Regions from separate parts of the Parasphingomonas zepuensis genome, predicted to be linked through region 4. Evidence: predicted binding sites of a transcription regulator. Region 4 holds the regulator's gene; each other region holds the start of a gene.
The links. Region 4 encodes LexA, which represses DNA repair genes until DNA is damaged. Its sites were predicted from a motif close to GTTCCNCNCTTGTTCT; they were not measured.
Positions count from the first base shown of each region.

Region 1: a site for LexA is predicted at 3,635-3,650, ahead of recA (recombinase RecA). Genes of this name have one in related genera too.
Region 2: a site for LexA is predicted at 5,302-5,317, ahead of radA (DNA repair protein RadA). Genes of this name have one in related genera too.
Region 3: a site for LexA is predicted at 4,840-4,855, ahead of U1769_RS02970 (ImuA family protein). Genes of this name have one in related genera too.

Region 1 covers NZ_JAXOJO010000004.1:467,089-474,380, reverse strand. The annotation lists gene U1769_RS17380 (dicarboxylate/amino acid:cation symporter) at 1-795, shown strand, start outside; gene U1769_RS17375 (glutathione S-transferase family protein) at 786-1,418, opposite strand; gene U1769_RS17370 (class I SAM-dependent methyltransferase) at 1,433-2,278, opposite strand; gene recA (recombinase RecA) at 2,451-3,524, opposite strand; gene U1769_RS17360 (DMP19 family protein) at 3,747-4,190, shown strand; gene U1769_RS17355 (adenosine deaminase) at 4,240-5,250, shown strand; gene U1769_RS17350 (phosphoribosyltransferase) at 5,247-5,762, shown strand; gene U1769_RS17345 (response regulator) at 5,792-6,145, opposite strand; gene U1769_RS17340 (hybrid sensor histidine kinase/response regulator) at 6,183-7,292, opposite strand, start outside.
Region 2 covers NZ_JAXOJO010000004.1:166,075-173,366, reverse strand. The annotation lists gene U1769_RS15970 (hypothetical protein) at 1-94, opposite strand, end outside; gene U1769_RS15965 (DUF423 domain-containing protein) at 367-708, opposite strand; gene U1769_RS15960 (diacylglycerol kinase) at 718-1,095, opposite strand; gene U1769_RS15955 (cation:proton antiporter domain-containing protein) at 1,092-2,816, opposite strand; gene U1769_RS15950 (iron-sulfur cluster assembly scaffold protein) at 2,843-3,277, opposite strand; gene U1769_RS15945 (CvpA family protein) at 3,274-3,849, opposite strand; gene radA (DNA repair protein RadA) at 3,908-5,281, opposite strand; gene U1769_RS15935 (glutathione S-transferase family protein) at 5,456-6,163, opposite strand; gene U1769_RS15930 (helix-turn-helix domain-containing protein) at 6,291-7,172, shown strand.
Region 3 covers NZ_JAXOJO010000001.1:610,199-617,490, forward strand. The annotation lists gene U1769_RS02950 (MAPEG family protein) at 1-519, opposite strand, end outside; gene U1769_RS02955 (dihydrolipoamide acetyltransferase family protein) at 688-2,085, opposite strand; gene U1769_RS02960 (alpha-ketoacid dehydrogenase subunit beta) at 2,186-3,190, opposite strand; gene U1769_RS02965 (3-methyl-2-oxobutanoate dehydrogenase (2-methylpropanoyl-transferring) subunit alpha) at 3,253-4,542, opposite strand; gene U1769_RS02970 (ImuA family protein) at 4,879-5,625, shown strand; gene U1769_RS02975 (Y-family DNA polymerase) at 5,543-7,292, shown strand, end outside.
Region 4 covers NZ_JAXOJO010000003.1:79,272-86,563, reverse strand. The annotation lists gene gltX (glutamate--tRNA ligase) at 1-1,116, opposite strand, end outside; partial or broken gene U1769_RS11715 (ComEC/Rec2 family competence protein) at 1,145-3,352, shown strand; gene lexA (transcriptional repressor LexA) at 3,324-3,998, opposite strand; gene U1769_RS11705 (molybdopterin molybdotransferase MoeA) at 4,055-5,251, opposite strand; gene U1769_RS11700 (MFS transporter) at 5,449-6,762, shown strand; gene U1769_RS11695 (amidohydrolase family protein) at 6,825-7,292, shown strand, end outside.

The sequences.
Region 1 (7,292 bases), on a different contig from region 4:
GCGATCACAGCGGTTGGCGAGAAGGCCGCGCCGCTGGTCCGCGCGCTCGAGGGGCTGGTCGCGGTAATGCTGCAGATCACCAACTACGTCATGCGTTTCGCGCCGCTCGCTGTGTTCGCGGCGGTCGCCAGCACGCTGGCCGAGCGCGGCCCGGGCGTGCTCGCCGATCTCGGCTATTTTATCCTGACCTTCTATATCGGGCTGGTGCTGCTCTGGCTGCTGCTGATCGGGATCGGCTTCCTGTTCATCGGCAAGCGTACCGCGCTGCTCGTCCGCTATATCCGCGATCCGCTGATCCTCGCCTTCTCGACCGCGTCGTCCGAGGCCGCCTATCCCCGCACGCTGGAGGCGCTCGACCGGTTCGGCGTGCCGCCCAAGATCGGCAGTTTCGTGCTACCGCTCGGCTATTCGTTCAACCTCGACGGCTCGATGATGTACATGACGTTTGCGTCCCTGTTCATCGCCCAGGCCTATGGCATCCACCTGTCGTTCGGTGAGCAGGTCACCATGCTGCTGGTGCTGATGGTCACGTCGAAGGGCATTGCCGGGGTGCCGCGCGCCAGCCTGGTGGTGATCGCGGCGACCCTGGCATTGTTCAAGATTCCGGAGGCCGGCCTGTTACTGATCCTGGCAGTCGATCATTTCCTCGACATGGGGCGCTCAGCCACCAATGTCGTCGGCAACGCGATCGCGGCAAGCGTGGTCGCGAAATGGGAAGGCGATCTCGATCCCGTCGAGCCGCCCGATGTCGAGCCGCCGCACGCGCCGAGCCATGGGCTCAGCCCTCACGCATAGGCGTATGGCCCGCCCTTTGCCAACGCTGCCTGATAGGCAGGGCGGGCATGAATCTTGGCGAGCCATGCAATGGTGTGCGGCCGTGAGACGTTGAGCCCGGCACGGCCACGCGCTGCCTCGAGCGGGAAGCTCATCATGATGTCGGCAGCGGTCATTTCTTCGCCGGCGAACCAGGGGCGTCCGGCCAGCTCGGCCTCGACATAGTCGAGATGCACGTCGATCATCGGCTGGACGCGCTTCGCGGCCTTGCCGCCGAGCAGCGGGATGCGATTGACGACGAGCAGCACGAGCAGGGGCGGCATCAGCGACCCTTCGGCATAATGAAGGAATTGCCGGTAGCGCAGCACTGAATCGCGGTGCGCCAGCGGGCCGAGCCGGCCGTCGGCCTTCTCGACCAGATAGTCGATGATCGCGCCAGTCTCTGCGACGACCGTGGCGTCCTCCGTGTCCTCGATCACCGGCGACTTGCCGAGCGGGTGGACCTTTTTCAGCTCGGGCGGTGCGAGCATCGTCTCCTTGTTCCGCTCATAGCGCTTGACGACATAAGGCAGGCCGAGTTCCTCGAGCATCCACAGGATACGCTGCGACCGCGAATTCTCGAGATGGTGGACGATGATCGTCATCGAAGGAAATCCTCTCAGGCCATATTATGGGCGGAGCATAGCCATGCCGCCGCCGGGAAATCCACCGTATCGCCGGAACGACGCTGTTCGAGCACTGCGGTGACGCGCTCGACCATCGCTGTCCGTTCTCCGGGCGACGCCACCCGGAGAGCCCGCGCCGCCGGCCCGATCCGCTGGAGGAAGCCCAACGCGTCGGCCACCGGATCGCTCCCCTCCCCGACCCGATACGCGAAGTCGACTGGCGTGAAGTCGATTCCCGACCAACCGGCTTCGGTCAGCAGGCTGCGCACCAGCACCGGATCGGCGAAGGCGAAGGGCCCCGGCTCATAGCCGGACGGAACCGCCGGCAGCGCGCCATCGGCGGCGAGCACCGGCTCGGTCGCGAACGAATTGAGCGCCATCGCGCGGAAGCAGGAAAAGACCAGGCGCCCGCCCGGCGCTGCCGCGCGCCGCAGCGCGGCAAAGGCAATGACCGGATCGGGGAAGAACATCACGCCGTGGCGCGAGATCAGCAGGTCGACCGGCGCGGCCGCCGCGACCTGTTTTTCCGCCGCTCCCGCCACGAAGGACAGGTTCGGCAGCCCCTGCCCGCGTTCCGTGGCGATCCCGATCAGCGCCGGCGAAATGTCGATGCCGCGCACCTGCCGCTCGGGCAACGCCGCGGCGATCGCCAGGCTGGTGGTACCGGCCCCGCAGCCGATATCGACGATCGGCCCCGCCCCAGTCCCGGCATCGGTCGCGGCGGCGAGGATCGCCGCGTCGAGCGGGCCGGCGAGCCCGGCAAGGCTCCGGTCGGTGCGGCGCCATTCGTCGGCCCAGACATCGCCGATCGGGCCGGTCCAGTCGAATGCGGTGGTCATCTGCTGTCTCCGGCGCGAGAAGAAGGACTCATCCCTAGGCGTCGCTGTGACGTGAGACCAGAACCGGAACGAGACGCTCCCCGCAATATGAAAGGCCCGCCGTCGCGGGCGGGCCTTTCCGGGTTTTGCGACGGGGAACGCCGCGCGAAATGGGAGATCGAAAGAGGTCGTCTCAGAGCTCGTCGGTGTCGTCCTCGGGCTCCGGGCCGGCCATCATCTCTTCGGCGACCTTGTCGGTGCGGGCCCGGATCGCCTTTTCCAGGCGATCGGACATTTCCGGATTTTCCTTTAGGAACGTCTTCGAATTCTCGCGGCCCTGGCCGATGCGGACGCTGTCGTAGCTGAACCACGCGCCCGATTTCTCGACCAGCCCGGCCTTCACGCCGAGATCGAGGATCTCGCCGATCTTGGAGATGCCCTGGCCGTACATGATGTCGAACTCGACCTGCTTGAACGGCGGGGCGACCTTGTTCTTGACGACCTTCACCCGGGTGGTGTTGCCGATGATCTCCTCGCGGTCCTTGATCTGGCCGGTGCGGCGGATGTCGAGGCGGACCGAGGCGTAGAATTTCAGTGCATTGCCGCCCGTCGTCGTCTCCGGGTTGCCGTACATCACGCCGATCTTCATGCGCAGCTGGTTGATGAAGATCACCATGCAGCGCGAACGGCTGATCGATCCGGTCAGCTTACGCAGCGACTGCGACATCAGTCGTGCCTGCAGGCCGACATGGCTGTCGCCCATCTCGCCCTCGATTTCGGCGCGCGGCACCAGGGCCGCGACCGAATCGACCACCAGCACGTCGATCGCGTTGGAGCGGACGAGCGTATCGACGATCTCGAGCGCCTGCTCGCCGGTATCGGGCTGCGAGACGATCAGCTCGTCGATATTGACGCCCAGCTTCTTGGCATAGACCGGGTCGAGCGCATGCTCGGCGTCGACGAAGGCGGCGGTGCCGCCGCCGCGCTGCGCCTCGGCGATGACGTGGAGCGCGAGCGTCGTCTTGCCCGAGCTTTCCGGCCCGTAGATCTCGATTACGCGGCCGCGCGGCAGTCCGCCGACGCCGAGCGCGATGTCGAGCCCGAGCGAGCCGGTGGAGATGGATTCGACCTGCATGGTCTCCTTCGAGCCGAGCCGCATCGCGCTGCCCTTGCCGAAGGCGCGATCGATCTGCGCCAGGGCCGCCTCGAGCGCCTTGGCGCGCTCGCCGGATGCCTTTTCAGTCGCCTTGTCTGTGGATGCTGCCATTTTGCTGTCGATGACCTTCAAAGATACCGCCATTGGGAGCCTCCGTCGCTAGACCGTTCACGCCGTGCATTCAATGCGTGTTGGGAGCTTCGTATATGGTTTGTTCTCATAGAACAAGAGTGGAACAGAAATTTTTTTGACAGTCCTGCTCCAGATTGGGGTGCTGGCGAAAATGCCGCTTCCGTGACAGAAGCGCTGCGGAACTGCTGGAGGACTCGACCCATGGATTATTGGACGCAGGTCGAGCCATATTGGGACAGGATCAGCATCTATGACGGGCCCGCCCAATTCCTGGCCCAGTTCGCGCTGGTGCCGGAATCCATCGGTCATCTCTACGCATCGCATTTCGCCCAGAGCGAGATCTGCAACGGGGGCATGCACCAGCTCTTCTGGAATGATACCGGCGTGCTCGTTCCCGAAGCCATAGTGGGATTTCGCGCGCTGAAGCTCGATGTCCTTGCCGACGTGCTTGGCCAGGCGGCAAGCGCGTTCGGGCCCCTCTACCCGCGGGAATACCGGAAAAGGCGGGAGATGCTTGATACATGGACCTCCAATGTGTTCGAGAGCCTGGACGATATCTTCTTCGCCCATATGGATTCGATGGCGGAATCGAGCGGTTATGAGCGCGCGGCCGATGCCTATGCCGCTCGCCACGATACCCAGTAACCCGCCAAACTTCCCTTGCCGCGCCGCCCGCCCCGCGCAATGAAGCGGCATGACCAAGGACTTCATCGCCGGCCTGCCCAAGGCCGAACTCCACCTCCATATCGAGGGCAGCCTCGAGCCCGAGCTGATGTTCGCGCTCGCGAAGCGCAACGATGTGATCATCCCCTATGCCAGCGTCGAGGAAGTCCGCGCGGCCTATAATTTCTCGCGGCTGCAGGATTTCCTCGACATCTATTATGCCGGCGCCGCGGTGCTGCAGACCGAGCAGGATTTCCGCGATCTCGCCACGGCCTATTTCGATCGCGCGGCGGCCGACGGCGTCGTCCATGCCGAGATCTTCTTCGATCCGCAGACTCACACCGATCGCGGCATCGCCATCGGCACGGTAATCGAGGGCCTGCTCGCTGGCATGGCTGACGCAGAGGCGAAGCACGGCCTCACCGCCAAGCTCATTCTGTGCTTCCTGCGCCATCTCGACGAGGATGCCGCCTTCGCCACGCTCAGGGCGGCCGAACCGTGGCTCGACCGGATCGCCGGCGTAGGCCTCGATTCGTCGGAGCTCGGCCATCCGCCAGAAAAGTTCGCCCGTGTGTTCGCCGAAGCGCGGGCGCGGGGCCTGCGCCTCGTCGCCCATGCCGGCGAGGAAGGGCCGCCCGATTATGTCTATCAGGCGCTCGACATCCTGGGCGTCGACCGGCTCGATCACGGCAACCGCAGCCTGGAGGACCCGATCCTCACCGCGCGGCTGGCCCGCACCGGCATGACGCTGACCGTCTGCCCGCTATCCAACACCAAATTATGCGTGGTCGACGACATGGCCAATCACCCGATCGACCGGATGCTCAAGGTGGGCTTGCGCGCCACGATCAATTCCGACGACCCGGCCTATTTCGGCGGATATATCGCCGACAATTACCGCGCTGCCGCGGCCGGCCGCTCGCTCGACCGCGACGATCTGGCGCTGCTCGCGCGCAACAGCTTCCTCGGCTCCTTCCTGCCGGACGATGTGGTGGCGGCGCATCTCGCCCGGCTCGACGCCTATGTGGAGGCCAGCCGATGACCGTGTTCACCGATATCCCGCACGACGCGTTCGTCGCCGCGGTCCATGCACTCGCGCAGCAACTGGCGGACGATGTCTGGAAGCCCGATTTCATCATCGGCATCGGCCGCGGCGGGCTCGCCCCGGCAGTCTATCTCAGCCACGCGACCGGCCTGCCGATGCTGTCGGTCGATTATTCCAGTCAGGTGAAGGATTTCGCCGACGAGCCGCTGGTCAAGCTCGCCGGCCGCAGCCGCGCCGGCGAGCGGCTGCTGTTCCTCGACGACATCAACGATTCTGGCCGCACCATCGCGCATCTGCGTGGCGCGCTGCGGGCAGCTGAGGCAGTGCCGGGCAGCATCCGCTTCGCCACGCTGATCGACAATCTCAGCTCGGCCGAGCGCGTGGAATATTGCGCGCGCACGATCGACCGGACGGTGACCAAGGACTGGTTCGTGTTTCCGTGGGAAGCCGTCGCCCCGGCCGAGTCGCTGGCCGACGACGCCGCCGCAGTGCCGGAGCGCATCGCTTAAGCGAAAGCCCTTCCCATCGGCAGGGCGGACTACTTCAGCGAATCCAGCGCCTTCGATACCGCATCCATGGTGAACGGCTTGGGCAAAGTCGGCCGGTCGCGATAGGCTTCGGCCAGGCTGTCGCTCGATCCGCCGGTCGCCAGGATGAAGGGAATATTCTTCGCCGCCAGCGCCGCGGCGATCGGCCAGCTCTTCTCGCCGCCACGCAGGTTCACATCCAGGATCGCGGCGTCGATGCCCCCCGCCTCGACCAGCGCGAGCGCCTCGGCGACGTTGTCGGCCGAGCCGGCCAGCGTCTTGCCGAGCACGTCGAGGAAATCCTCGAGCATCATCGCGATCAGCGGCTCGTCTTCGACGATGAGGATGTTGGTCGGCACGGTCATCATCGCCCCATAATCGCGTCGGGGCATCACCGCCAAGTCATTTCGCAGCCAGCACGTCCCGCGCCGCCTCGGCGAGCTGCTGGACCGAAAAGGGTTTGGCAAGGAACGAAACATTGTCGAGGTCGATCGATCGGCGCAGCTGCTCCTCGGCATAGCCCGACATGAACAGGATCGGCAGGTCCGGATAGCGCGCGCGCACCTGCCGGACCATGGTCGGCCCGTCCATCACCGGCATGACCACGTCGGAGATCAGCAGGTCGGGCCGCTCGCTCTTGGCCAGCACGTCGAGTGCGACCTCGCCATTCTCGGCGGTCAGCACGCGGTATCCTTGGCGCGCCAGCGCGCGCTCGGCCACGGCGCGCACCATGTCCTCGTCCTCGACCAGCAGGATCGTGCCGGTGCCCCACAGGTCGCTCGGCTTGTCCTTCAGCTTCACCGGCGCCGGTTTGGGCGGCTGCGATGCGGTGTGGACCGGAAGATAGAGAGTGAACACCGCGCCCAGCCCGCGATTGTCGGCGAAGATATAGCCGCCCGATTGCTTGACGATGCCGTACACGGTCGACAGGCCCAGCCCGGTGCCCTTGCCGATATCCTTGGTGGTGAAAAAGGGCTCGAAGATCTTGGGCAATATCTCGGGCGAGATGCCGCCGCCGGTATCGGCCACCTCGAGCGCGATATAATCGGCGACGGGCAGGATGTCGGATCCCATGCGGCGCACGTCCGCCGCCGATACCGCCATGGTCTGAATGGAAAGCTCCCCGCCCCCGCGCGGGTCCTTCGCCAGCATCGCATCGCGCGCATTCACCGCGAGGTTGACGACGACCTGCTCGAGCTGCCCCGGATCGGCGCGCACCGGCCCCAGGTTGCGGCCATGCTTGACGGTCAGCGTCACCGTCTCGCCGAGCAGCCGCTTGAGCAGGTTCGACACCTCGGAGATCACGTCGGGCAGCTGCAGCACCTGCGGCACCAGGGTCTGCTGGCGCGAAAAGGCGAGCAGCTGGCGAGTCAGGCTCGCCGCGCGGTTGGAATTGGCGCGGATCTGCTGGATGTCGTCATAATCGCTGTCGCCGGGCGAATGGCGCATCAGCATCAGGTCGCAATGCCCGATGATCGCGGTCAGGATATTGTTGAAATCATGCGCCACGCC
Region 2 (7,292 bases), on a different contig from region 4:
GCCTGCTCTGGGGCATTGTTCTGAGATAGCTTTCGGCGATGAGCACCACCACCATTGTCGGGGCGATGACGGTCACGGAGGCAAAGAGGTTCATCGTCCGCCACTCGTTCCCTACTGCCCCGACGAGCCCTTGGTAGCTGTGGCGGCAAGCGTCCGCAATTGGGCGCTTCAAGACCGGCGGCTCTTTCCTCCTGCCGGACGCTTACCTCTGAACGGATAGCGGTCGGCTTCAACGCGCGCCGCGCCGGTCGGATGCGATCGCCTGCCCCGCGCCAAATCTTCGAAGGGTTATCCTCTTCCGCGGAGGATAAAAGCAGGCCTTCGACACCCCCATCATGTCCAGGGCCCCAAACGGGATTGGTCAGCTCACCCCGAAATGCGGTGGCGCGCGCTCCACGCCAGCCACAGCCAGCCCGCGATCAGCAGCACCCCGCCGATCGGCGTGACCGCTCCAAGGATGCGCGGCGCCCCGAGCGCCATCAGATACAGCGAAATGGCAAAAATCGCGCCGCCCGCGAGGAACAACCAGGCGGGTCCCTTCGCCTCCAGCCGCAGCACCGCCAGCGCGGCGACGGCGTGGATCATCTGATATTGCGCGCCGGTCCTGAGCCAGTCGGCAGCGACACCGCTCGCGCCATGCGCGCCAAAGGCGCCGGCGGCCACGGCAAGCGCGCCCGACAGGGCAGCGGCGATCACGATCGGGTTCATGGCATTCCTTCAGCTTTGCAGGGCCGCCAGCTGCGCCCAGCCATAGGCCAGCGCCAGCACGACCGCGACGAACAGGGCCGCGCAGCTGATCGCCAGCACGGCCCCGGCGAGCATATCCTTGATCGCCTTGATTTCAGGGTGAATGCCGGGATGGAGCAGATCGATGACCGCTTCGAGCGCGGAATTGATCAGTTCCAGCGCGAGCACCAGCGCGCAGACGACCCCGATCAGCGCCCACCAGATCGGTGGCGGGCGGAGCACGATCAGGGCGGCAAAGGCGACGAGCGCACACCAGGCCTGCGTGCGGAAGCTGCGCTCGCGGCGCCACGCGACCTTCCAGCCCGACAGCGCGAAACCGATCCGCGCGCCGATCGAGCGGTTCTTCACTGCGTTTCGCTTTCGCCGCGGACCGGCTGGACGATCATCCGGTCGCCGGCCGCGCGAATATCGCCGGCCTCGACCTGAGCCTTGAGCCGTTCCTTGTCGCGCGCCCGGTACATATCCTCGGTCCGGTTGATCTCATCGTCCTCGATGTCCAGGCTGGAGAGCGCCATGCGCGCCATCTTGATCGCAGATTCGAGCACTTCGCGGACGACGCCGCGGACCGGCGCGCCCTTCAGCTTGATCAGCGAGCGCCGGTCATAGGCGCGCACGAAGATACCGGCCCTGGGGAAGGCTTCGTGCACTGCCTCGATCATTTCCGGCGTGATCTGATCGCCGTCCGTGCAGAACAGGATCAGCTCCGCCTCGCCTGCGCCGGCCTGGCGCAGCAGATCGAGCCGGGTGCCGTCGCCATAATAGACTTTCGCGCCGAAATTGGCGGCGACGTCGATCATCTCGATATCGGTATCGATCAGGGTGACCGGCACGCCCTGCGCGATCAGCATCTGGCCGACCGTCTGGCCAAACCGGCCATAGCCGACGATCAGGGCATTGGCGCCGTCCGACATCGGGCCTTCGCGCGTGCCGCCATCGGTTTCGGGCTCGGTGCGGATACGCTCCGTCACCTTCATCAGGAACGGGGTGGTGGCCATGGAGAGAGTCACGATCGCCCCGAACAGGCTCGCCGCCTCGGGCTGGATCAGCATCGCATTCTGCGCCTGGGCGAACAGCACGAAGCCGAATTCGCCGCCCTGGCTGAGCAACAGGCCAAGCGCCAGCGCGCCGCGCCAGGTCATCTTGAACAGCAAGCCGAGGCCCATGATGATCACCAGCTTTGTCGCGATCAGCGCCAGCGCCATGCCGACGACGAAGAAGGGCCGATCCGCGATCGCATGGAGATCGAGCATCATGCCCACCGCGAGGAAGAACAGCCCGAGCAGAATCGAGCGGAACGGCTCGACATCGGCCTCCAGCTCGTGCCGATAGGGGCTGTCCGCCAGCATCACGCCGGCGACGAAGGCACCGAGCGCGGTCGACAGATGCAGTGCCTCCATCAGCGCCGCCGCGGCGATCACCGTGAACAGCCCCGCGAACACGAACATCTCGCGCTCGCCCATATTGCCGATGATGCGGAACAGCGGCCGCAACCCGTAGCGCCCGGCCAGGATCAGCCCGGCGACCGCCAGCACGGTATAAAGGAACAGCTGCCAGCCGGGCGGGCCAGCGGCATCGGCCGGGTTGCGGGACATCACCGCGATGATCGTGATCAGCGGGACGATCGACAGATCCTGGAACAGCAGGATCGAAAAGGCGCGCTCTCCGAACGGGGTCCGCATGCGGCCGGCCGATTGCAGCATCGGCAGCACCTGCGCGGTCGAGGAAAGCGCGAGCGGCAGGCCGAGGGCAAGCGCGGCAGCGAGCGAGGATTGCGTGACGAGCCAGACCACCATCGAAACCGCGATGCCGCACAGCACGACCTGCATCAGGCCGAGCGCGAAAATCTCGTTCTTCAGGCGCCACAGGCGCGCGGGGTTGAGCTCGAGCCCGACGATGAACAGCAGCAGGGTGATGCCGAGCTCGGCCACGGTGATCATGGCCTCGGCCCCGCCGACCAGCCCGAGCGCCTGAGGCCCGACGAGCGCGCCCGCAACCAGATAGCCCAGCGTCGCACCGAGCCCGAAGCGGCGGAAGATCAGGACGAAGACGAGCCCGAAGCCGAGCAGCATCACCGCATCGGTGAGCACCGACTCGCTCACGCGACCTGCCTCGCACGGGCGGTTTCGGCCGCTTCGGCCGCGGCCTCGAAGGCAAGACGGATCGACGCATGGCGCGCGCTGTGCGGCAGCGCCGGGGCGAACAGCGCGAAGCCCGGCCAGTCGGGCAACGGCCCCTCCCCCGCCAGCCACGCGGTCAGCGCGTCCCGCGCGGCGGCGAGCTCCTCGGGGGATTTGCCGATCACGCTGGCGCCGAGCAGCGACGAGGATGCCTGGCCGAGCGCACAGGCCCGCACCAGCAGGCCCACCTCGCTCACCCGCCCGGCCGCATCGACATTCACGTCGACCGTCACGCGGCTGCCGCATACGGGCGAGCGCTTCTCCGCGCTGCCCATCGGATCGGGCAGGCGATCGTGATGCGGGATGGTCGCGGCGAGGCGCAATATCTCGGTATTGTAGAGCGGCACGTTCACTTGCTTTCCCCGCTGGAATTGGTGGTCGCGGGCGCGGTGGCGACGATGGATGCGTTGCCGAAGACCGGCTGCCCCTTGCGCCGGCGATCGACGAAATCGGCGATGCTGGCGCTGGTGGTGTTGAGCAGGGGGTATGTCCGCGCCGAGGTGAGCCAGAGCGGCCGATGCGCCGGGCCGCCGCTCACTGTATCCGTCATCAAGGCGACGAGAAGAAAGCCGAGGCTGGCGAGGATCAGGCCCTTCAGCGCCCCGAACCCGAAGCCAAGCGCGCGATCGACCGGCCCGACGATCGAATCGCGGGTGCGCGACCCGAGCGCCTTGGCCACCGCGCGCCCGGCGAAATAGGTGACGCCGGCGATGATCGCAAAGGCCAGCACGGCCGCACCGGTGACGGTGCCGACCGAGCCCGCCAGCAATTTCGCCAGCGGCATGTGGAACAGCTTGAGCGCGAACACGATCGCGACCCAGGCGAACAGCGACAATATCTCGGTCACGAAGCCGCGCATCAGCCCGAGGATCGCCGCGCCGCCGACCGCGATCAGGACGAGAATATCGAGTGTGGTTAATCCCATCGCGGTACGTCCTGATCCCCCGTGTCCGTCCCGAGATGGGGAGTGGCCAGCGCCGTCGCTATCCCCGCCCGAGCATATGGTCAACGAACTGGCCGAGCGTGCGGAAACCGGAGAGCTTCAAGGCGGTCTTCTCGCTGGTTACCGCGGCGGGCACCAGCGCACGTTCGAAGCCGAGCTTGCCCGATTCCTTGAGCCTCAGCGCGCCGTGCGCGACCGGACGAATCTCGCCCGACAGCGCGATCTCGCCGAACGCGACCGCGTCCGACGGCACCGGCCGCTCGCTGAGCGCCGAGACGAGCGCCGCGGCGACCGCGAGGTCCGCCGCCGGATCCTGCACGCGGTAGCCGCCGGCGATGTTGAGATACACCTCGGAGGACGAGAAGCTGAGCCCGCAGCGCGCCTCGAGCACGGCCAGCACCATCGCCAGCCGGCCGGAATCCCAGCCGACCACCGCGCGCCGCGGCGTCGCGCCGCTGGCCAGCCGCACGACCAGCGCCTGGATCTCGACCAATACCGGCCGGGTGCCCTCCAGCGCGGGGAAGACGGTCGTGCCGGTCACGCCCTCGTCGCGCTGGGTGAGGAACAGCGCGCTCGGGTTGGCGATTTCCGCAAGGCCTTCGGCGACCATCGCGAACACGCCGATCTCGTCCGTGCCGCCGAAGCGGTTCTTGATCGCGCGGAGGATGCGATATTGGTGGCTGCGCTCGCCCTCGAAGCTCAGCACGGTATCGACCATATGTTCGAGCACGCGCGGGCCGGCGATGCTGCCGTCCTTGGTGACATGGCCGACCAGCACCACCGCGGTGCCGCGTTCCTTGGCGAAACGGATCAGTTCCTGCGCGGAGGCGCGCACCTGGCTGACCGTGCCGGGCGCGCCTTCGATCAGGTCCGAATGCATGGTCTGGATCGAATCGATCACAAGCAGCGCCGGGGCCGGACCCTGGCGCATCGTCGTCAGGATATCGCGCGTGGAGGTGGCGGCGGCAAGCTGCACCGGCGCATGGCCGAGGCCAAGCCGCCGCGCGCGCAGGCGGACCTGATCGGCGGCCTCCTCGCCGGAGACATAGGCGACCGAGAGGCCAGCCAGCGCCATCTTCGCCGCTGCCTGGAGCAGCAGAGTCGATTTGCCGATGCCGGGATCGCCGCCGATCAGGGTCGCCGACCCCTCGACGAAACCGCCGCCCAGAGCGCGATCGAGCTCGGCAATGCCGCTCTGCATGCGTTCGGGCAGCGCGATTTCGGCATCGAGCCCGACCATCGTCATCGCCCGGCCGCCGGATTGCAGGTTATGCTTGGCCTGGAAGGGCGTCACCGTGCCGCCGACTTCCTCGACCAGCGTGTTCCACTCGGCGCAATCGGCGCACTGCCCCGCCCAGCGGTTCGCGACCGATCCGCAGGCCTGGCAGACATAGCGCTTCTGGGGTTTTGCCATGCCGAAGCCTTAGCGAGAAAAGAACGGGAGGGGAACAAACTTTCATCAGCACATCATGCCGGACTTGTTGGCGCTTGTCCCATTCGACCAGGAACCCTCGTGTCCCCGCGAAGGCGGGGACCCAGTCTGTGCTCCCGCCTTCGCGGGAGCACAATTAGGCTCCGACGCGAAAAGTTACACCGGCTTTGCGGGGATGGTCAGGCCGCGCTGCACAGCCGGCCGCGCCAGACCGCGTTCCAGCCAGGCGGCGACATTCTTGAAATCGTCGAACCCGACGATCTCGCGCGCCTCGTAAAAGCCGATCAGGTTGCGCACCCAGCCGAGCATCGAGATGTCGGCAATGGTATAGTCGTCACCGAGGAACCAGGTCCGGCCTGCCAGCGCGGCATCCATGACGCCGAGCAGGCGCTTCGATTCGTCGACGTACCGGCCAAGCGGGCGCTTGTCCTCCCAGTCCTTGCCGGCGAATTTGTTGAAGAAGCCAAGCTGGCCGAACATCGGCCCGACGCCGCCCATCTGGAACATCACCCATTGAGTCGCCTCCCAGCGCCCATTTGGGTTGGCGGGGATGAACTTGCCCGTCTTGCCGGCCAGATAGAGCAGGATCGCGCCGCTCTCGAACAGACCGATCGGCTTTCCGCCGGGCCCGGCTGGATCGATCATCGCGGGGATCTTGCCGTTTGGGTTGAGGGATAAGAATTCGGGGGACTTCTGGTCGTTGGCGGCGAAATCGACGAGATGCGGCTCATAGGGCAGCCCGGTTTCCTCGAGCATGATCGACACCTTCACACCGTTGGGCGTCGGCAGCGAATAGAGCTGGATGCGGTCGGGATGCGCGGCCGGCCAGCGCTGCGTGATCGGGAAATCGGACAGATCGGTCATGGAGGTCTCCTTCGCGCGCAAGATAGGAGCGCGGTTGCGCGCTTGCATCCATGCCGGCGCGATATAGCCAGAATGGACGGTTATGGGTATGGCGTAGCGAGACGGCGGACCGTGACCGGAGTGCGGCATGACGGTGATAGCCCATGGCGACAGGAAATATCGCACGGGGGAGCGGCTGAAGGATCCAGCCGAATGGTCGTCGCTGCGCGTCGAGCTCTGGCGGCACAGCCCCGGTGTCCAGTCCGACCTGATCCTCGACAGCACCGAGGTCGTGCTGCTCCTGGACGGTCGGTCCGGTATCCGCCGCACCGGCGACGGCGAACGGCAGGAAACGGTCTCGCGGCCCGGCATGATCTGGATCTGCCCTGCAGGGGTGCATGAACGCGATGTCGAGATGACGGCGTCGATCGAGTGCGTGCACCTGTTCCTGCCCCCAACCCTGATCGAGCAGAGTGCGCTGGCGGATTACGATCTTGATCCGGCCAAAACTCAGCTCGCCTATGCCGGCGGTTTCTCCGATCCGATGATCGCGCAGATCAGTTCGGCCTTTCGCGGGCTGCTCGATCGCGGGGCGCAACCGACCGACCGGCTGTTCGTCGATGGCATGCAGGCAGCGCTCGCCGCGCATCTGCTGGGCAGCTATTCGGCCGATCGCTGGAAGGCGCCGGCGCGTGCGCCCTCGATTGACGCGAGGCGGCTGAAGCGCGTGCTGGATTATATCGAGGCGCGGCTGGCGGAAGAGATTTCGCTCGAAGACCTCGCCGCGGTTGCCTGTCTCAGCCCCTTCCATTTCGCCCGGCAGTTCCGCGACACGATCGGGCAGACGCCCCACCGTTATGTCACGAGCCGCCGGGTCGAGGCGGCCAAGGCGAAGCTGGCGCTCAACCATTCTTTGCTGGTCGAGATCGCGCTCGATACCGGTTTCGGGTCACAGGCCAATTTCACCCGCGTGTTCGGCAAGGTCACCGGCCTGACGCCCGGCCAGTTCCGGGGCAGCGAGCCCCGCTAGCGCAGATCCCGCCTGCGCGGGATCGCACACAGCAAGATCTGCACATCGCTCCGCAAGATGTGAAAATACCGCCGCCGGGCGGCCGCCTAGACCTGTGTCATCGGAACGGGATCGCTGATC
Region 3 (7,292 bases), on a different contig from region 4:
ATAGAGCAGCACCATCATGCTCTGCACCATGCCGACCAGCCCGGCCGAGCGGAAGCGCGGGCCGATATGATAGCCGATCCAGAAGGCCCAGCGCGCCAGGATCCAGACGATGGTGCAGGCCACCACCGCGCGCATCGAGGCACCGTCGCGCGCCTGGACGGCGAGCATCAGCAGACCCGGCGCGAACAGCCAGAGCTGTTCGATCGTATTCTGCACATAGCGCTGGTTGACTCTCATCCGCGTCGACTCGGCGCCCGCCAGCGGATCGATCGCCCGGCTCACCAGCCGCTCATGCGCGACTGCCTCAATCCCCGGCAGCAGCGCGAGCAAAGTCGCGATGCCGATGCAATGCAGCGCGAACAGCGCGCGCGCCGTCTGAGTCGCCATGCCCGGAACCGGCGGCATCGAGCGATCAATGAAGAACCACAGGCCGATCGCCACCGGCAGGGTCAACACCACGCCCATGGTAAGCGTGCGCTGCTGGGCCTCGATCGATCCCGGGATCAGGCGGTTCGCCATCAGGCGGCGGACGGCAGCATCGGCGCCGCTGGATTCCCGAACATCCGGATATGCCGATTACGGCCGATCGAGACGTTCATCCGCTTCACCTTGCCCACCCCCGCTGCTGGTCGCCGTCCCCATATCCGCGAGCAACCAAAAAAGCGAGGTCTCTCCCTGCGCCCGCGGTCAATCCGCGAAGAGCAGGACGGGCGTCTCGAGATATTTCCTGAGCGCCTGGACATAGCTTGCCGCATCCCAGCCATCGACGACGCGGTGATCGCAGCTGATCGACAGGTTCATCAGCTTGGCGCGCACGATGTCGTCGCCGCGGAAGACCGGGCGTTCGACGATCTTGTTCGGGCCAATGATCGCGACCTCCGGGCGATTGATGACCGGCGTGGTCGCGATGCCGCCGAGCGGCCCGAGCGAGGTGACGGTTAGGGTCGAGCCGCTCAGTTCCTCGCTCTTCGCCTTGCCGGTGCGCGCTGCCTCGGCGAGGCGGCCGATCTCGGTGGCGAGCTGCCAGACATTGAGGTCCTGCGCATTGCGAATCACCGGGACCATCAGGCCCGCCGGCGTCTGAGTCGCCATGCCGAGATGCACCGCGCCGTGGCGCGTCACCACGCCGGCTTCGTCGTCATAGCGCGCGTTGATCATCGGGAAATCGGGGATGGTGCGGCAGATCGCGACGATCAGCAGCGGCAGCAGGGTGAGCTTCGGGCGGCCGCCGCGATTGTCGTTGAGGTCGGCGCGCATCTCCTCGAGCGCGGTGACGTCGATCTCATCGACATAGGTGAAGTGCGGGATGGTCCGCTTCGAGGCCGCCATGTTCTCGGCGATGCGGCGGCGCATGCCGATCACCTTCACTGCCTCGTCGGGGCGCGCGCGCGACACGTGCGGGGCGTGATAGCCCTGGGCGCTGCCGTAGCGGAGGAACGCATCGAGATCGGCGTGGCGGATGCGGTCGCTGTCCGATTTCACAGAGGCGAGATCGATGCCGAGATCCGCCGCGCGGGCGCGGACCGCTGGAGAGGCGAGGACCTGGGCGCCCCTTTCCTTCTCCCCTTGGAGGAGAAGGTGGCCCGAAGGGCCGGATGAGGGGGAGTGACGTTCGAGAGCGTCATTCCGCGTGTCCCCCTCACCCTTCCCATCGCTTTGCGATGGGCCCAGCGTCGGGTCGGTCATGCCCCCGGCATGACCTGAACTGCGCGGGGCGCAGTTCACCCGACGCTCCTCTCCCACAAGGGGAGCGGGAGAAAGGGTCGCTTCCGTTCCCGGATTCTCTGCCTCGAACTGTTCCTCGACTTCCTCGGCCCTGGTTTCTTCTGACGCCTCTTCAACCGCATCCGTCTCGATCACCACCAGCGCCGCGCCGATCGACACCTGATCGCCGACCTCGCCCGCCAGTTCGACCACGGTACCGGCAACCGGCGATTCCATCTCGACCGTCGCCTTGTCGGTCATCATGTCGGCGATGCCCTGATCCTCCTCGACCCGGTCGCCGACCGCGACGTGCCACGCGACGATCTCCGCCTCGGAAATGCCTTCGCCGATATCGGGAAGCTTGAACGTGAAGCGTGCCATTAGTCTAATCCGTTCGTTTCGAGCGAAGTCGAGAAACAGGGGGCCGCGCAGGTGTCTCGACTTCGCTCGACACGAACGGGAATGGGCAGAGCCATCGAAATCAGTCCTTCATCACTTTCTTCAGCGCTTCGCCGATCCGCACCGGGCCCGGGAAATAGGCCCATTCGAGGCTGTGCGGATACGGGGTGTCGAAGCCGGTCACGCGCTCGATCGGCGCTTCGAGATGATAGAAGCAGCGTTCCTGCACGAGCGCGGAGAGCTCGGCGCCGAAGCCGCTGGTGCGCGTCGCCTCGTGCACGATCATGCAGCGCCCGGTCTTCTTCACTGAGGCCTCGATCGCTTCGATATCGAGGGGCACCAGCGTGCGCAGATCGATCACCTCGGCATCGACGCCGGCTTCCTCGATCACCGCCAGACAGACATGCACCATGGTGCCGTAGGCGAGCACGGTCAGCGCCTCGCCTGCGCGCACCACTTTCGCCTTGCCCAGTTCGATCTTGTAATAGCCGGTCGGCACATCGCCCGCGGGATGCTGCGACCAGTTCTTGGTCGGCTTGTCCCAATGGCCATCGAACGGGCCGTTATAGATGCGCTTGGGCTCGAAGAAGATCGTCGGATCATTATCCTCGATCGCTGCGATCAGCAGGCCCTTGGCATCATAAGGCGTCGACGGGATCACCGTCTTCACGCCCGACACATGAGTGAAGATGCCCTCGGGGCTCTGGCTGTGCGTCTGGCCGCCGAAGATGCCGCCGCCGAACGGCGAGCGCACCGTGATCGGCGAGGTGAACTCGCCGGCGGAGCGGTAGCGCAACCGCGCCGCCTCCGAGACGAGCTGGTCGAGCGCTGGATAGATGTAATCGGCGAACTGGATCTCCGGCACCGGGCGCAGGCCGTACGCGCCCATGCCGACCGCAACGCCGATGATGCCGCATTCAGTGATCGGCGTATCGAACACGCGGGTCTTGCCGTATTTCGCCTGCAGCCCAGCCGTCGCGCGGAACACGCCGCCGAAATAGCCGACATCCTCGCCCATCACGATCACGTCGGGATCGCGCCCCATCATTACGTCCATGGCCGAATTGATCGCCTGGATCATGTTCATGCGGGCAGTGCCGTCCGGCCCGCCTTCGGGGGCGATGACGTCGCTGGGATCGATCATGTCGCTCATGACTTGCGCGCCCAGGGGCGGCCGGAGGCGGTTTCTTCAGCCATCATCTGTGCCTGTTGTTCCCTCAGGTGCCAGGGCATCTCCTCGAACACGCCGTCGAACAGCGTGTCCAGCGGCTGATGGAGGCCGTGGCCGAGGATGCCGTTCTGCTCGGCTTCCTTCTGCGCGCGCTTCACTTCTTCGGCGAGCGCCAGATCCTGCGCTGCGTGGCGATCCTCGTCCCACTCGCCGATATGGATCAGATGATCCTTCAGCCTCTTGATCGGATCGCCGAGCGGCCAGGCGGTCGGCTCGCCGGCCGAGCGATACTGGCCGGGATCATCCGAGGTCGAATGGCCTTCGGCGCGGTAGGTGAAATGCTCGATCAGGGTCGGGCCCTGGTTGGTGCGGGCGCGCTCGGCCGCCCAGGCTGTCGCGGCATAGACGGCGAGCGCGTCATTGCCGTCGATGCGCAGGCCGGCAATGCCATAGCCGATCGCGCGCGCCGCGAAGGTGGTCGATTCCGCGCCGGCAAAGCCCGAAAAGCTCGAGATCGCCCATTGATTGTTGACCACGTTGAAGATCACCGGCGCGCGGTACACGCTGGCGAAGGTGCAGGCCGAATGGAAATCGCCCTCCGCGGTCGAGCCTTCGCCGCACCAGGTCGCGGCGATGCGGGTATCGCCCTTCGCCGCCGAGGCCATCGCCCAGCCCACTGCCTGCGGATATTGCGTCGCGAGATTGCCCGAGATCGAGAAGAAACCGGCTTCCTTGACCGAATACATGATCGGCAGCTGCTTGCCCTGCAGCCGATCGCCCTTGTTCGAATAGATCTGGTTCATCATGTCGACGAGGCTCCAGCCCCGCGCGATGAGCAGCCCCTGCTGGCGGTAGGAGGGGAAACACATGTCCTCATAATCGAGCGCGAACACCGCCGAAACCGCGACGGCCTCCTCGCCGAGGCACTTCATGTAGAAGCTCGTCTTGCCCTGGCGCTGCGCGCGGAACATGCGCTCGTCGAACGCGCGGACCAGCGCCATGCTGCGCAGCATCGCCCGCAGCGTATCGGGCGAGAGCCGGGGATTCCAAGGGCCGACGGCATTGCCCTCATCGTCGAGCACCCGGACCAGCTCATAGGCAAGATCAGTGAAGCTATCCGCCCGATCGGCGGTGTCGGGGCGGCGGGTCGCCCCGGCCGCGGGAATCGGCACCTCGGTGAAATCGACCGTATCGCCGGGGCGGAACTTGGGCTCCGGCACATAAAGCGACAAGGGTTGCAAATTGGCGCGCGGAATGTCGCTTGCCATGGTCTCTCCAATTCAGTGCGAGGTCGTTGCGTTCGCTTCTGTCGAACGCACGGATTCGCCGTTCGCATCCTTGTTATAAAATTTCAAAGCACTTGGCGAGGGTCTGGCCGGTGATGGCGGCGATGCGTCACTCAAGGCTGAGGCAGTCGTTTTCACGAGAAACGCCTCTTATGCTGGCCCGTGCCGCGTCACGTGCAAAAATGCAGGTCGCGCGGGCATTTGTGGGCGGAGGAGCGCGCATTTGCCACGCCTGTCCGTCGGCGACGATTCAATCGCTGATTGACTCTGCCAGGGATAGGAACAAAATAAGAACATACTCATTTGCGAGTCGTGTGTTTGTCCTCTGCCGCCGCCTTATCCGCTTTACGCGAAACCCTGCGCGCGATCGAGGGGGACGGGCTGCGCCGTCGGCCCGTGCTGCCGTTCGGCATCGGTCCGATCGATTCGCGGCTGGCGACGGGCGGCCTCGCTCTGGGCGCGCTGCACGAGATCGCCGCCGCCAGCCCGGGCATGGGCGACGATGCCGCCGCCACCCTGTTCATGGCCGGCATAGCCGCCCGCGCCTGGGGCCCGGTGCTGTGGGTGGTGCGCCGGCGCGACCTGTTCGCGCCCGGCCTCTATCAGTCGGGGCTCGCGCCCGAGCGCATCCTCTATGCCGAGGCAAGCGACGATGCCGAGCTGCTCGCGCTGATGGAGGAAGGGCTGCGCCACCGCGGCCTGGGCGCCGTGATCGGCGAGGTACGGCGCGCCTCGATGCCCAATACCCGCCGGCTGCAACTGGCGGCCGAAGGCGGCAAGACGATCGCCCTGCTGCTCAAGCGCCATGCGCGCGAGGGCGGCAATCCCCTTGCCGTACCGTCAGCCGCGATCACGCGCTGGCGGATCGCGGCCGCGCCTTCGTCTCCGCTCCCGGTCGAGGGCGTCGGCTGCCCGCGTTGGCGGATCGATCTGGTCCGCCAGCGCGGTGGCGAATCTCATAGCTGGATGATGGAGGCATGCGATGAAACGGGTCGCCTCGCTCTACCTGCCCGACTGGCCGATCGATCGGTTGCGGCAGGCGGAACGCACCGCCGCGCCGCCTGAAACCGCAAAGGCCTCGCTCGATCCATTGGGGCGGATCGCGCAGGAGGAGCAGCGCCTGCAATGCTCCGTGCCGCGCGGTGGCGGATGGCGCCCTGGCGCGCGCTGGGCCAAGGCCGAGATAGAAGCCGAGATCGCCAGGCTTCCGGCGCATCAGCGCCCGCCGATGCGGGAGCTCGGAAGACGCAGCGAAGCCGCGGATCATCCGTTTCGCGCCATGCGCCCGGATGACTCCAGCCCCCCAGCCCGAGCTGCGGGCGTGCGACCTGCATTGCTCAGCCCTCCAGCCGAGCTGCCACCACTGATCACCTCGATCCGGGACGGGAGCAAAAACCTCGTCGCCGCGACCAGCCATGCCGCGCACCTGCTCGGCATCCGCGCCGGCATGGCGGTGACTCAGGCCCGGGCGCAGGTGCCGGATCTCGACATCCGCCCCGCCGATCCAGCGGGCGACCTGGCAGATCTCGAACGCCTTGCCCTCACGGCCGCGCGGCGCTGGTCGCCGATCGTCGCGCTGTCGGGCGAGGATGGGCTGTTCATCGAGCTGACCGGCACCGCGCATCTGTTCGGCGGCGAAGAGCGGATGGCGCGGCGGATCGTGCGGCTGCTCGCGCGCCTGGGCGTGCGGGCGCGGATCGCCATAGCGGATACCACGGGCGCGGCATGGGCGCTGGCGCGCTTCGGTCACCAGCCACGAAATGGCATAACGATCTGCCCGCCCGGGGCGCAGGATGCCGCCATCGCGCCCCTGCCGATCGCCGCGTTGCGGGCCGAGCTCGGCGCGATCGAGCTGCTCAAGCGGCTTGGCGTCGAGACGATCGGACAGCTTTGCGCCATGCCCCGCGCCCCGCTCGCGCGTCGGTTCGGCAAGCTGCTGGTACTCCGGCTCGACCAGGCGGGCGGGCGGATCGGCGAGCCGCTCCACCCGGTCGTTCCGCCCGAGCCTCTCGCCGTCATCCAGCGCTTCGCCGAACCGATCGCCACGGCTGAGGCGATCCAGCACTGGCTGGCGCTGCTGATGCCGCGACTCGTCACCGTGCTCGCGCAGGCCGGCATGGGGGCGCGTGCGATCGAGCTGGTCGCCGACCGGATCGACGGTGTGCCGCAGCGGCTGCGCATCGGGCTGGCCCGGCCGAGCCGCGATGCCGCGCATCTGCTGCGCCTGATCGTCCGTCGGATTGAGGAGATCGCGCCCGGATACGGCATCGACGCGCTGGCGCTGCATGTCCGCCGCGCCGATCCGCTCGCTCCCCAGCCGATCGAGGAACGGCTCGAGGAAACCCCGCCCGACATCGCGCCTTTGGTCGATACTTTGGCCAATCGCATCGGCGACGCGCGGCTCTGGCGCAGCCGGCCGGTGGAGAGCGACGTGCCCGAACGCTCGGTCGAGGCCGCGCCCCCGCTCGATCCGCCCGAACGCGCCGCCGCCGCACTCAAGCCGGGCGACGTCCGCCAGCTCGATCGCACGCCCGATCTCCATCCCTGGCATCATCGCTGGCCGCGGCCAGCGCGGCTACTCAGGCGTCCCGAACTGCTCGATCACGTCATCGCCGAGCTGCCCGACCAGCCGCCGCGCCGCTTCACCTGGCGCGGCATAACGCACAAGGTGGTGTGCGCGGACGGGCCCGAGCGCGTGCTCGGCGAATGGTGGAAGCGCGCGAGCGAACAGC
Region 4 (7,292 bases):
GAGATTGGCCGCCCGGGGCTTAAGCGATTCCATGCTGCGCTGAAGCAATTCCGCCTGCGATTCGCTGATTTCGAAACCGAGTCGCGGGATCACCAGCTCGGCCAGCCGGGCATTGTCCGCGCTGCGGATATAATGACCGTTAAGGTTCTCGAGCTTCTTCAAATCGAACCTGCTTGGTGATTTTCCGACATCGGCGAGATCGAACCACTCAGTCGCCTGATCGCGGCTGATGATCTCGTCATCGCCATGTCCCCAGCCGAGCCGGAGCAAATAATTGCTCAGCGCCTCGGGCAGGATGCCGAGTTCGTCGCGATAATATTCGACGCCGACCGCGCCGTGGCGCTTCGACATCTTCCCGCCGTCGCTGCCATGGATCATCGGGATATGGGCATAGATCGGCTCGGGCCAGCCCATGGCCCTGATGATCGGCAGCTGCCGGAAGGCGTTGTTGAGATGATCGTCGCCGCGAATGACGTGAGTCACGCCCATGTCGTGATCGTCGACCACGACCGCGAGCATATAGGTTGGCGTCCCGTCCGAGCGGAGCAGGACGAGATCGTCGATTTCCTCGTTCTGAACGGTGACCGAACCCTGGACCCGGTCCTCGATCGTCGTCGCGCCTTCCTTCGGGGCCTTCAGGCGGACGACGAACGGCGCGCCTTCCGGTGCTTCGGAAGCGTCGCGATCGCGCCAGCGACCGTCATAACGCATCGGCTTGCCGGCGGCCTTCTGGCTCTCGCGCAGGGCGGTCAGCTCGTCGGGCGTGGCATAGCAGCGATACGCATTGCCCTGCTCGATCATCTGATAGGCGACCTCGGCATGGCGCTTCGCGCGCTCGAACTGGAACACGGCATCGCCGTCCCAGTCGAGGCCGAGCCATCGCATCGAGCTGAGGATCGCGTCGATCGCCGGCTGAGTCGAGCGGGCGCGATCGGTGTCCTCGATGCGCAGCAGGAACTTGCCGCCGTGATGGCGCGCAAACAGCCAGTTGAACAACGCCGTGCGGGCGCCGCCAATATGCAGATAGCCGGTGGGCGACGGCGCGAAGCGGGTCACCACTGTGGATGTGTCGGGCGTGCCGGTATCGGCCGCCGCGGTATCAGACCTTGCGCCCAAACGCGCTTGCTCCCAGACTTGAAAATCGATGGCCAGTACAGCCGCCGAGGCCCCTAGCACGCGACCCCCGTGGCTTCAAATCGGGGCCCGTGCCCGGTTGCGCAAGGCGAAGGCCGCAATCGAGCTGTGGCTCGAGGCGGAACGCGACCAGCTTTTCCTGTGGGTGCCGGTGTCGTTCGGGGCGGGCATTGCCGCGTGGTTCGTCCTGCCCGATCCCGTCTGGTGGTGGACAATGCTGCTGGTCCTCGCCGGCGTGGCGCTGTTCGCCGTCGCGATCGGGCGGGGCGGACGGGCGGGGCGTGTGGTGGCGGTCGCTGCGCTGCTCGCCGCGGCGGGGCTGGCCTTGATCTGGTGGCGCGCCCATAGTTCGGACGGACAGGTGCTGGTGCGGCCGGTGATCGCGACCTTCGAGGCGCGGGTTGAGCGGGTCGAGCCATTGCCGTCCCGAGACCTCGTTAGGCTCAGGCTGACACCGGTCCGCGTGATGGCCGTTCCAGTGCGTCCCGGACGCAAGGACACTCGGCCGCTGCCGACTTTACCGCAGCACGTCCGAGTCAATCTGGCCGAGGCCGATGTGCCGGCCGGACTGTCGCGAGGTGCGACGATCCAACTGGGTGCGCGGCTGATGCCACCGCCTCAGCCGGCGGTGCCGGGAGCCTATGACTATGCCCGTGTAGCCTGGTTCGACGGTATCGGCGCTACTGGCCGCGGGTTCGGGCCGGTCAGCATCGTCAGTCCCGGTATTTCGAGCGGTGCCGGCCTGCGCGCACGGCTGTCGAAACACATCCAGTCCAGCGCGCCCGGCGGCGGTGGCGCGATCGCCGCGGCGCTGGCGACGGGCGATCAGGGCGGCATCTCCGAGGAGGATGCCGAGGCGATGCGGCGCTCGGGCCTGGCGCATCTGCTCTCCGTCAGCGGGCTGCACATCACTGCGGTCGTCGGTGCGGTGATGCTGCTGGTGCTGCGGCTGTTGGCGCTCAGCCCGTGGCTGGCGCTGCGCTTCCGTCTGCCGCTGATTGCCGCGGCAGCGGGCGCGGTGGCAGCAATCGGCTATACTTGGCTGACCGGGGCCGAGGTGCCGACGATCCGGTCGTGCGTCGCAGCGCTGCTGGTGCTGATCGCCATGGCGATGGGACGCGAGGCGATTACCCTGCGGCTGGTCGCGGCCGGTGCCTTCATCGTGCTGCTGCTGTTTCCCGAGGCACTGGCGGGGCCGAGCTTCCAGCTCTCCTTCGCGGCTGTCGCGGCGATCGTCGCGCTGCACGAGCATCCGCGCGTGAAAGCGTGGTTCGCGCCGCGCGAGCAGGCGTGGTGGCAGAAGCTTGGGCGGATCCTGCTGTCGTTGCTTCTCACCGGGGTGGTCGTCGAACTGTCGCTGATGCCGATCGCGCTGTTCCATTTCCACAAGGCCGGCATCTATGGTGCGGTCGCGAATATCGTGGCGATCCCGCTGACGACGTTTGTCGTCATGCCGCTCGAGGTGCTGGCGCTGATCTTCGACGTGGCCGGGATCGGTGCGCCTCTGTGGTGGCTGACAGCGCGGTCGCTCGATCTGCTGTTGTGGATCGCGCATGCCACCGCGAGCATTCCGGGGTCGGTCGCGGCGCTGCCGGCGATGCCGGGCGGGGCGTTCGGCCTGATGGCGGGCGGCGGGCTATGGATCGCGCTGTGGCGTACGCGCTGGCGGCGGCTTGGGATGGTGCCCTTCGTGCTCGGCGCGGGCTGGGCGCTGGCGACGCCGGCGCCCGATCTGCTCGTCACCGGCGATGGCCGCCACGTCGCCATTCGCACGTCGCGGGGCGAACTGGCGCTGCTGCGCGATCGCGTCGGGGATTACACCTCCGACATGCTGGCCGAGAATAGCGGCGTGGACGGCGAGCCGCTGTTCCTGGCCGACCAGCCCGAGGCACGCTGCAGCCGCGATCTTTGCCTGGTCGAGCATCGCAGCGGACAACGTGTCTGGCGGGTCCTCGCGACGCGAAGCGCTTATCTCGTGCCGGCCGGCGAATTGATCGCTGCGTGCCGCGCCGCCGACATCGTGGTGAGCGAACGCCGGCTGCCCGAAGCTTGCACACCGCGCTGGCTGAAGCTCGATCGCGCCATGCTGGCCAGGACCGGCGGCGTCGCGGTCACGTTCCGCACCGGCCATGTCGCCACCGTCCTGCAACCCGGCGACCGCCACCCATGGCGGGTGGCGGCCGCGCCGGTCAGTCGTAGCGGCGGAGAAGGCCGGCGAGCTTACCCTGCACGCGGACGTGATCGGGAGGGTAACGCTGCGGATCGTAAGCGCGGTTCGCCGGATCGAGCCGGATCATCGCCCCTTCGCGGCGGAAATATTTGAGCGTAGCTTCGCTTTCCTCGATCAGCGCCACGACGATCTCACCATCGCGCGCCACATCCGTGCGGCGGATCAGCGCGTAATCGCCATCCAGGATGCCGGCATCGACCATCGAGTCACCCGAAACCTCGAGCGCATAATGTTCGCCGCCGCCGAGCAGTGCCGCCGGCACCGCCAGCATCGACTGGCCCTCGAACGCTTCGATCGGCACGCCCGCCGCGATCCGGCCGTGCAGCGGGATCTCGATCACGTCGTTCGCCGGCTCGGGGATTTTCTTCAGATTTCCGGCTGGCACCGTGCCGGTGGTCGGCTTGCGGACGGTTTCAGGCCGTTCCGGCATGCGCAACACTTCGAGGGCGCGCGCCCGGTTGGGTAGGCGGCGGATGAACTGGCGTTCCTCCAGCGCGCTGATCAGGCGGTGCACGCCCGATTTGGACTTGAGGTCGAGCGCCTCCTTCATTTCCTCGAAGGACGGCGACACGCCGCTCGCCTCGAGGCGATCGTTGATGAAGCAGATCAGCTCATGCTGCTTGCGGGTAAGCATCCCAGGTCCTCCGTCGGAACAGACTGGGAACGTTTATGCAATGTTCCGGTGCGCTGTCAAGCGATCGGCACGATTTCGACCGGTTCTCCTGCCGTAACCGCCGCCGCGTGCGGCGGGCGGACGATCAGGCAGTCGGCGCGGGCGAGGGTCAGGAGCATCGAGCTGTCCTGCAGGTCGGCCGGGAAAACGCGCCCGTCGCGCGTGACGGCGCGCAGATAATCCTGGCGATGGTCGTTCGCCGCGAGATCCTGACCGAGGATCGCGGAGGCAGTGCGCGGGGAGGGATCGAGCGCGCCGGCCATGGTCGCGATCAGCGGGCGCAGGAACAGGAAGGCAGTGACGAAGGCCGATACCGGATTGCCCGGCAGGCCGAGTACGACGGTGCCGTTGAGCCGTCCGGCCATCATCGGCTTGCCCGGGCGGAGCGCGATGCGCCAGAAATCCATGCTGCCGCCGGCGGCCTCGAGCGCAGGACGGACGAGATCGTGATCGCCGACCGAGGCGCCCCCCGTCGTCACCAGGATATCGGCATCAACCTGCGCAAAGGCAGCGGTCGTCGCGTCGAGCCGATCGGGCAGGATGCCCAGATCGATCACCTCGACCGGCAGGTCCGCCAGCATCGCGGCAAGCATCGCGCCATTGGATTCGGGCAGGACCGCATCCGTCATGGCGCTGCCGGGGGCGACCAGTTCGTCGCCAGTCGCCACGATTGCGACACGGACCAGGCGGTTGACGGGCAGGGCGCCGTGGCCGCCGGTGGCCGCCACCGCGATGCGCGCCGCGGTCAGGCGCTCGCCCCGGCCCACCAGGAAGTCGCCGCGCGAGAAATCGAGGCCCTTGCGCCGGACGTTGCGTCCCCGGTGCCCCGGTCCTTCGCCCGCCAGCGCGACCTGATCATCCTGGCGCGCAGCTTCCTCCTGGACGAGCACTGTGTCGGCCCCATCGGGCATGGCGGCGCCAGTGAAGATGCGGACCGTCTCGCCGGTGCCGACCGGGCCGGCAAAGGGCCGCCCCGCCGCGCTTTCGCCGATCAGCTCGAACGGCCCCGGCAAGTCGGCGAAGCGGATCGCATAGCCGTCCATCGCGGAGAGATCGTTTGCCGGCTGTGTGCGCAGCGCCATCACATCGGCCGCCGCCCAGCGGCCGGCGGCGGCGCGGATCGGGACGGTCTCGGCCGCGACCGGGCTTGCCAGGGCGAACAGGCGGGCCTGGGCGTCGGTCACCGATGTGAGCGGGGAATTGGTTGGTTTCACCTGCTCTCCCTATCCGCCGTACAGGGGCGAAGTCGAGACGGTGCCTGCATCGCCATCAAAGGGGCGGCATCAGTTAGCGCTACCATCTTCCCATGCGGCCCGGACTGTCTTAGCATCGCCCGAACCAGCAGATCCGCCGCGATCCAGACGGCGGAATGCTTTGCGTAGCCCATGGTTACGGTCACGGGGGATGATGCATGGAAGACGCACCGGCGCCTGACGCCTATAATCGGACTGCCCTGTTCTGGATCTGCGTGCTGGCGCTGTTCACCGCGGCAGTCGCCTTTTCGATGCGGACGGCCGCATCGGACGCGATCCGGCAGGCCGTGTTCGATCCGATCGATCCGGCCAATTCCGGCAAGCTGATCGGCGGCGCGCTCGGCGCGGCGTTCAGCGGTTTCGCTTTTTCGCTGCTCGTGCTCAGCCCGTTCCTCGACGTGATCGGGGTGAAGCGGGTGCTGTTGCTGGCGGCGTGCAGCTTCGTCGGCGGATCGCTTCTGATGGTGCTGGCGCCAAGCATGGGCAGCGGGGCCGGCATCGGAACGCTGGTGACGCTCGGCATGGCGCTGACCGGCGTGGGCTGGGGCTGCACCGAGGCGTCGATCAACCCGATGACGGCCGCGCTCTATCCGGCGGACAAGACTCACCGGCTCAACGTGCTCCACGCCTGGTGGCCGGCCGGCATCGTCGTCGGCGGGCTGGCGAGCATCGGGATCGGGCGGCTCGGGCTCGACTGGCGCTGGGATATCGCGCTGATCGCGCTGCCCGGCATCGCCTTCGGCCTGTGGGCGCTGACTCAGAATTTCCCCAAGACCGAAAGCGCAGCACGCGGGGTCAGCTTCGGCGAGATGATGGCGGTGCCGTTCAAACGGCCGACCTTCTGGATCTTCTTCGCGATCATGTTCCTGACCGCCTCGGCCGAACTGGCGCCGGGCTCCTGGGTCGATGTCGCACTGACTCACACGGTCGGGATGAAGGGCATATTGCTGCTCGTCTATGTCTCGGCGATCATGTTCGTGATGCGCCACTTCGCCGGCGTGCTGTCGCACCGCGTTTCCGACATGGGCCTGTTGTGGCTGTGCACGGTGCCGGCCAGCATCGGCCTCTACCTGCTCAGCGTCGCTGCGTCGCCGGTGACGGCGCTCGTCGCGGCGACGGTCTGGGCGGTTGGCGTCGCCTTCATGTGGCCGACCATGATCGCGGCGGTCGCGCATCGCTATCCGCGTGGCGGGGCGTGGACGATCGGCCTGGTCGGCTTCGCCGGGGCGATGGCGATCCAGCTGGTGCTGCCGCGGCTCGGCGCGATCTACGACAAGGCCAAGCTGGAGCGTGCGGGGGGCGAAGCGGCGTTCGCCGCGCTGCCGCCCGGGCCGGTGCTGGACGACGTTCTCGCCTATGCCGCGACTCGCTCGTTCCAGGTGGTTGCGCTCATTCCCGTGGTTCTGTTCGTGATCTTCGGCGTGGTGCGGCTGATCGAGCGCAAGCGGCGTCTCGGCGGGGAGCATGACTGATCCTGTCCAGGCCGGTCCCCTTTGCTATGGTCCACCTGGCTCCGCGTTGACGAGGTGAGAAGATGCGATTCCTGACGGGTCTTGGTCTCTGGGCTGCGCTGTCGCTGGCGGCGATCGCACCGGCTCCGGCGGAGACGACCGCGTTCATCGGTGCGACGGTGATCGACGGGACGGGCAGGGCACCCATCAGCGACGGCGTGGTGGTGGTGACGGACGGGAAGATCGCCGCGGTGGGCGCGCGCGGGCGTGTCGCGGTCCCCGCAGGCGCGACGCGGATCGACGTGAAGGGCAAGACGATCATGCCCGGCATCGTCAATGCGCACGGCCATCTCTTCTTCGACACGCGATCGGCCGTGCCGCCACGGACTCAACTCGCCGATCAACTCGCGCTCTACGCACGCTACGGCGTCACCACCGTCTATAGCCTGGGCGACGATGGGGTGGAGACGGTGAAGCTGCGCGACGAGCTGCGCGCCGCCCCGTACGGCCCCGGCATGGCGCGGCTTTGGGTCTCCGGCCCGGTGCTCACG